Regions from separate parts of the Sphaerisporangium dianthi genome, predicted to be linked through region 2. Evidence: riboswitches for the same ligand, from Rfam matches in the RefSeq annotation. Region 2 holds a riboswitch; the other holds the start of a gene.
What was found. Region 2 has a riboswitch for cobalamin ahead of ACFO60_RS35780 (ribonucleoside-diphosphate reductase subunit alpha). Riboswitches for the same ligand answer to the same signal wherever they lie in the genome.
Positions count from the first base shown of each region.

Region 1: it holds a riboswitch for cobalamin, as region 2 does, so the genes downstream of both, cobN (cobaltochelatase subunit CobN) here and ACFO60_RS35780 (ribonucleoside-diphosphate reductase subunit alpha) in region 2, are expected to answer to the same signal.

Region 1 covers NZ_JBHSFP010000024.1:126,385-129,791, reverse strand. Annotated here, with positions in the region: gene ACFO60_RS28395 (precorrin-3B synthase) at 1-1,303, opposite strand, end outside; cobalamin riboswitch at 1,348-1,521, shown strand; gene cobN (cobaltochelatase subunit CobN) at 1,570-3,407, shown strand, end outside.
Region 2 covers NZ_JBHSFP010000040.1:37,174-40,580, reverse strand. Annotated here, with positions in the region: gene ACFO60_RS35790 (DUF998 domain-containing protein) at 1-196, shown strand, start outside; gene ACFO60_RS35785 (tripartite tricarboxylate transporter substrate-binding protein) at 354-1,316, shown strand; cobalamin riboswitch at 1,376-1,574, shown strand; gene ACFO60_RS35780 (ribonucleoside-diphosphate reductase subunit alpha) at 1,697-3,407, shown strand, end outside.

The DNA.
Region 1 (3,407 bases), on a different contig from region 2:
TCGCGCAGCCTGGGCGGCCGGCGCAGGCGGTGACCCCGGCCCACGGGGAGCCGGGTTCGGTCCCGAGGCCCATGGCGGCCAGCCGGGACATCCACGCCCCGGCATCGGCCGCCGGTACGCCGGGGATGACGATGCCCCGCCAGGGGGACAGCCGGATCTCTCCGGTTCCTGCCGCTGCCACGTCCGCCACCGCGTGCGCCTGGGCGGAGGTCAGTCGGCCCAGCGGAGGCAGCACAACGAGCGCCGCCCGCCCGTCCGCCATGGCCACGACCCCGGGGCCGAGTGAGGGGACGAGGCGGGACGGAGTGGCCGGTGCGCGGAAGGCGGGTGCGCGGAGGGCGGGTGCGTTGGCGGCCAGGCGGGCGGTGATCCTGGCGGGGCCGTCGTCGAGTTCGGTGATGCGCCAGGCGCCGGATTTCTGGGCGGCGCGTTCGGCCAGGAAGGCCTCGGCGGCGGCGACCATCGCCGGCACGGCGTCCGCGAGGCCGGGGCGCAGCCCCGTGTCCTCGCCCGCCAGCAGCAACACCACTTCCACCGCTGTCCGGTCCTGCCGGTGGTTCTCGGGGGACTCCCGGGCTGAATGGGGGTTACCGGGTGATCCCTGCTTCAGGTGAAGGTCCGGGGGCGTTGCCCGGTCCTGCTGGGAGTTCCGCACCGATGCCTGGTTTCGCTGGGAGTCTCCGGGGGGTGCGGGGTCCTGCTGCTGGGAGTCTCCGGGAGGTGCGGGGGCGGGGGCGGACGCGGGAATTGGGAGGAGGGTGACGTCCGCGCGGAGCGGGACCATGTCGCCGCGGCCGTCGTCCAGGGCGAACAGGAAGCGGCCGGGCAGTTCCGCCAGGGCGGGGCGGGCCAGCACGGCGTCGTCCAGCTCGTCGACGAGTGGGGTGACGTCGGCGAGACCACGCCCGTCGACGCCGGACAGGGGGCCGGCGAGGATGTTGCGGACGCGTTCGTGGGTGGCCGAGGGCAGCAGCCCTATGGCGGCCATCCGCTCGGCGAACGCACGTCCTGTCTCGGCGGTGAGCCCGCGCACCTGCACGTTCGCGCGGGAGGTCAGCTCGATCACGCCGGACCCGTAGGAGGCGGCGGCGGTGGCGAGGGCGCGCAGACGTCCGGCGGTGAGCCTGCCGCCCGGCGTCCTGACCCGGGCGATGGCGCCGTCCGCCGCCTCGTGGGTCTGGAGCGCGCCGGGACAGGCGTCCGGCCGAGATCGCGTGAAGGAGGCGGGGGTGGGGTGAGCGTCGGCGGTGGTTTTGCCGTTGTGGGTAGGCTCGGGACGTCCGGAAAACTCGGCACTGGCCACGTTGAGGATCTTAACCCGACTTATCGCTATAAGTCGGGCGACGTGATCTGATGGACGGTGACGGCACATGGAGGAAGCCGGTGTGAATCCGGCGCGGTCCCGCCACTGTCACCGGGGAGTCAACCCCACCGAAGGCCACTGCCCGGCATGGGCGGGAAGGCCGGGGTGAGCGTCGATCCGGAAGCCAGGAGACTCCAGGCCGTCGTTGTGGACCCACGACGCGGGGCGCGGACCCCGAGTGAGGATGTGCCGTGCGCCATCTCCCCATGCTCCTGCTGTCGACCTCCGACACCGACCTGCTCAGCGCCCGCGCGAGCGGCCTGCCGTACCGGCTGGGAAACCCCGCCCGGCTGGCCCCCGACGATCTGCCGGGCCTGCTGGACGGCGTGGAACTCGTCGTCGTCCGCCTGCTCGGCGGGCGGCGGGTCTGGGAGGAGGGCCTGGACGCGCTGCTGTCCGGTTCCCTCCCGGTGGTGGTGCTCGGCGGTGAGCAGGCGCCCGACGCCGAGCTGATGGAGCTGTCCACCGTCCCGGGAGGGGTGTGCGCTCAGGCCCACGCCTATCTCGCGCACGGCGGCCCGGCGAACCTGGCCGAGCTGCACCGCTTCCTGTCCGACACCGTGCTGCTCACCGGCCACGGCTTCGCCCCGCCGGAGCCCACCCCGAGCTGGGGCGTCCTGGACCGCCCCGCGGTCCCCGGCGAAGACCACGCCGGCGCCCCGGACGAGCACCCGGAGATGTCCGCGAACGAGCGCTCCGGGGAGTCCGCGGATGAAGGCCCGGTGGTGTCCGCGGGCGATTCTCCGGGGGTGTCCGCGGAGAGCAGCCGCCCGGAGGGGGCTGCGGATGGGCGCTTTGGGGTGTCCGGGGGTGGGGGGCGGCCTGTTGTGGGGGTGTTGTACTACCGGGCCCACCACGTCGCGGGGAACACCGGGTTCGTGCACGCCCTGTGCGACGCCATCGAGGACGCCGGCGGGCGTCCGCTGCCGGTCTTCTGCGCCTCGCTCCGCACCGCGGAGCCCGAGCTGCTCGAGGTGCTCGGCCAGGCCGACGCGCTGGTCGTCACCGTCCTCGCCGCCGGGGGGACGCGCCCCGCGACCGCCTCGGCCGGGGGCGACGACGAGGCGTGGGACGTCGGCGCCCTGGCCCGGCTCGACGTGCCGATCCTGCAAGGGCTGTGCCTGACCGGCGGCCGGGACGCGTGGGAGGCGAGCGACGACGGCCTGTCCCCGCTGGACGCGGCGTCGCAGGTGGCGATCCCGGAGTTCGACGGGCGGATCATCACCGTGCCGTTCTCGTTCAAGGAGATCGACCAGGACGGGCTGACCGTCTACGTGGCCGACCCCGAACGCGCCGCCCGGGTCGCCGGGATCGCCGTGCGGCACGCCGTCCTGCGGCACGTCCCTCCGCGGGACAGGCGGATCGTGGTCATGCTGTCCGCCTACCCGACCAAGCACGCGCGGGTCGGCAACGCGGTCGGCCTCGACACGCCCGCCAGCGTCGTCCGTCTCCTCGCGGCCCTTCGCGCGGGCGGGTACGACATCGGGCCCGACGGCGAGGGCGGGTTCCCCGGAGTGGCCGAGCTGGACGGCGACGCGCTCATCCACGCGCTGATCGCCGCCGGCGGCCAGGACCAGGACTGGCTCACCGAGGAGCAGTTGGCGGGCAACCCGGTGCGGATCTCCGCCGCCCGCTACGGCGCCTGGTACCGGACCCTTCCCGAGGACCTGCGCGCCCGGATCGAGCGGCACTGGGGGCCGCCGCCCGGCGAGTTGTTCGTCGACCGTTCCCACGATCCGGACGGGGAGATCGTGCTGGCGGCGCTGCGCGCGGGCAATGTCGTGGTGATGGTGCAGCCGCCGCGCGGGTTCGGCGAGAACCCCATCGCGATCTACCACGATCCGGATCTGCCGCCGAGCCACCACTATCTGGCCGCCTACCGCTGGTTGCGGGACGGGTTCGGCGCGCACGCCGTGGTGCACGTCGGCAAGCACGGCAACCTGGAGTGGCTGCCCGGCAAGTCCGCCGGGATGTCGGCCTCCTGCGGGCCGGACGCGGCGCTCGGCGACCTGCCGCTGATCTACCCGTTCCTGGTGAACGACCC
Region 2 (3,407 bases):
CCTGGTGGGGTTCGCGCTGGCGTCGCAGGCGTTCGCGCAGGCTCCAGGCCTGGTGGCGATGGGCGGGCTTCTGCAGCGTCTGACGCTGGTGGTGGGGATGGCCTGGCTGACCGCGCTGGCGCTGCGGGTGCTGCGTGACTCCGGGGGCGGCACGGTGCGTGACTCCGAGGGCGGCGTGGTGCGGGCCGCCGGCTGAGGCGGTGGTCCGGTGATCCGGGATCGTGTCCCTGACCTCGGGGAGATCGCGATGGGCGTCGCCGCGCCGGTCGGCGGGGCGTGCGGGGCGGGAGGGCCGGTGTGGGGAGAAGGTGAAGCGGGCATTTAGTTGTATATCGGGGGAAAGGGCGTGAAGTATGCGTCGTCGGCAGGTGCTCGCGCTCGGTGCCGGGCTCGTGGCGCTGGCGGCGGGATGCTCCGACCCCCCAGGTTCGCGCAAGCTCGCCTCGGTGACGCTGCCGGTCGTGGTGCCCGGCCCGTCCGGCGGTGAGGCCGGCCGCGTGGCCCAGGCCCTCAAGGGCATCGCCGAACGGGCGGCCCTCGTCGGTGAGTTGCGCCTGGTGAACCGGCCCTCCTACGTCGCGCTGACGGAGTTCGGGCGCGTGCGGCGCGTGCGCCATGTGCTGATGGCCGAGCCCGAACTGGTCGGCACCGTCCGGGCGGCGCGGCAGGCGGGCGCCTTCGCGGGCACCACGCCGCTGGCCCGGCTCTGCGGGGAGTGGGAGGCGCTGGTGGTGCGGGCCGGCTCTCCGCTCAGGTCCTTCGGCGCGTTCGCGGACACGATGCGCCGCGACCCGGCCAAGCTGACGCTGGGCGGCCGGGCCGAGGGCGGGGTGGACCACGTGCTGTTCGGCATGCTGGCGCAGAGCCTCGGCGTGGACCCGCGCCTGCTGCGGTACGTCGCCTACCCCACCACCCAGGAGGCCGCGGCCGCGCTCGCCGGCGGGGAGGTGGCGGTGGTCCTCGCCGGTCACAACGGCGTGCGTGAAGCCCTGCGCACAGGCGGGCTGCGCGCGCTCGCCGTCTCGTCGCCCGACCGCATCGCCGGGGTGGACGCGCCGACGATGCTGGAGTGCGACACGCACCTGTACTGCGCGAACTGGCGCGGGCTGCTCGGGCCCGGCGACCTGCCCGACGACGACCGGGCCGCGCTGATCGGCATGTGCCACGACGTCGCCGGCTCGCCGCGGTGGAGGGAGCTGTGCGCGCGCAACGGCTGGACGCCGCTGTATCTGGAAGGGGAGGACTTCCGGCAGTGGCTCCGCGTCGAGACCGCTCGCCTGGGCCGCGCACTAGGGGAACTGGGCCTGCGCGTGTGAGCAGGACGGGTCGGGCTACACAACTTGTGGGGGTGGTTGCGCTCAGGGCCACTAGATGTAGGATCCTGCTCGTCGCTGGTTCGCCCTTCGGGGCGAGGCAAGAGGGAACCCGGTGCGATTCCGGGGCTGCCCCGCAGCGGTGAGCGGGAACGAAAGCCGTCATGTGAGCACTGGGCCGCACAGCCTGGGAAGCGACGGCCGGTAGGCACGAGTGAGGCGCCCGCGAGCCCGAAAACCTGCCGGTGACGCTGTAGTCGTCCAGGGCCTCGAGGGTGGGCCGCGTGACGGGGTCATCCGGCGTGCCCGCACATCGCTGCTCTCCGGTCGTGCTCCGACGCGTGCCCTCGTACGGGGGATTCGAGCGCACGAGGAGAGACCACGTGACCGTGACACGCGACATGCCGCCGCCCCGATCGCCCCATTCGCCGGAGGAACCGGGCGAGCGGGACGAGCGGGAGGGCGGGGGCGTACGGCGGACGGCGGACAGGCGGCTGGCCATCGAGGAGGCGGCCGCGCGCGTCATCGCCGATCCGGCCAACTCCCGCGTCGCGGCCCGCCTGCTGGCCGAGGAGGTCGCCGAGGAGGCCGCCGCGCACGGGGTGCGGTCGTTCTCCGAGTCGGTCGCCGCCACGCACGAGGCAGGGCTGGTGCAGGACGCCCTCGCGGAGTTCGTGCGCGCCAACGCCGCCGAGCTCGACGCGCTCGTCGACCCCGAGGGGGACGCCCGGTTCGAGTACTTCGGGCTGCGCACCGTCTACGACCGCTACCTGCTGCGCCACCCGGTCACCCGGGGGGTGCTGGAGGCGCCGCAGCACTTCTTCCTGCGCGTGGCGTGCGGGCTCGCCGAGAGCGTCGCCGAGGCGGGCGAGCTGTACCGGCTGATGTCGACGCTGTCGTACCTGCCGAGCTCGCCGACGCTGTTCAACTCCGGGGCGCGCCGCCCGCAGCTGTCGTCCTGCTTCCTGCTCGACTCGCCGCGCGACGAGCTGGAGGCCATCTACGAGCGGTACGGCCAGGTGGCGAGGCTGTCGAAGTACGCGGGCGGCATCGGCGTCTCCTGGACCCGCGTCCGCTCGCGCGGCTCGCTGATCCGGGGCACCAACGGCCACTCCAACGGCATCGTGCCGTGGCTGCGGACGCTGGACGCGAGCGTCGCGGCGGTCAACCAGGGCGGCCGGCGCAAGGGCGCGGCCTGCGTGTACCTGGAGACGTGGCACGCCGACGTGGAGGAGTTCCTGGAGCTGCGCGACAACACCGGCGAGGACGCCCGCCGCACCCACAACCTGAACCTGGCCAACTGGGTCCCTGACGAGTTCATGCGCCGCGTCGAGGCCGACGAGACGTGGTCGCTGTTCGACCCCAAGGAGGTCCCCGAGCTGACCGACCTGTGGGGCGAGGAGTTCGACCGCGCCTACCGGGCGGCCGAGGCCGCCGGCCGGTACGTCAGGCGGCTGCCCGCCAGGACGCTGTACGGCCGCATGATGCGCACGCTCGCCCAGACGGGCAACGGCTGGATGACGTTCAAGGACGCATCCAACCGCGCCTCCAACCAGACGGCGCGGCCGGAGAACGTCATCCACCTGTCCAACCTGTGCACCGAGATCCTGGAGGTGACCAGCGACGCCGAGACCGCCGTGTGCAACCTCGGCTCGGTCAACCTGGCGGCGCACCTGGTGGACGGCGAGCTCGACTGGGCGCGGCTGCGGGCCACGGTGGCGACGGCCGTCCGCTTCCTGGACAGGTCCATCGACCGCGGCTTCTACCCGACGCCCGAGGCGGAGGCCGCCAACAAGCGCTGGCGGCCGATCGGCCTCGGCGTGATGGGACTGGCGGACGTGTTCTTCGCGGCGCGGCTGCCGTTCGACTCGCCCGAGGCGCTGGCGCTGTCCACACGCGCCGCCGAGGAGATGGCGCTGGCCGCGTACGGCGCCTCGGCCGCCCTCGCCGCCGAGCACGGCGCGCACCCGTCCTACGCCGACACGCGGGCCGCCGGGGGAGTGCTGCACCTGGACCACTTCCCCAAGGCCGCTCCGGCGTACCCGCGCGAGTGGGCTGAGCTGCGCGCGACCATCGCCGAGACCGGCCTGCGCA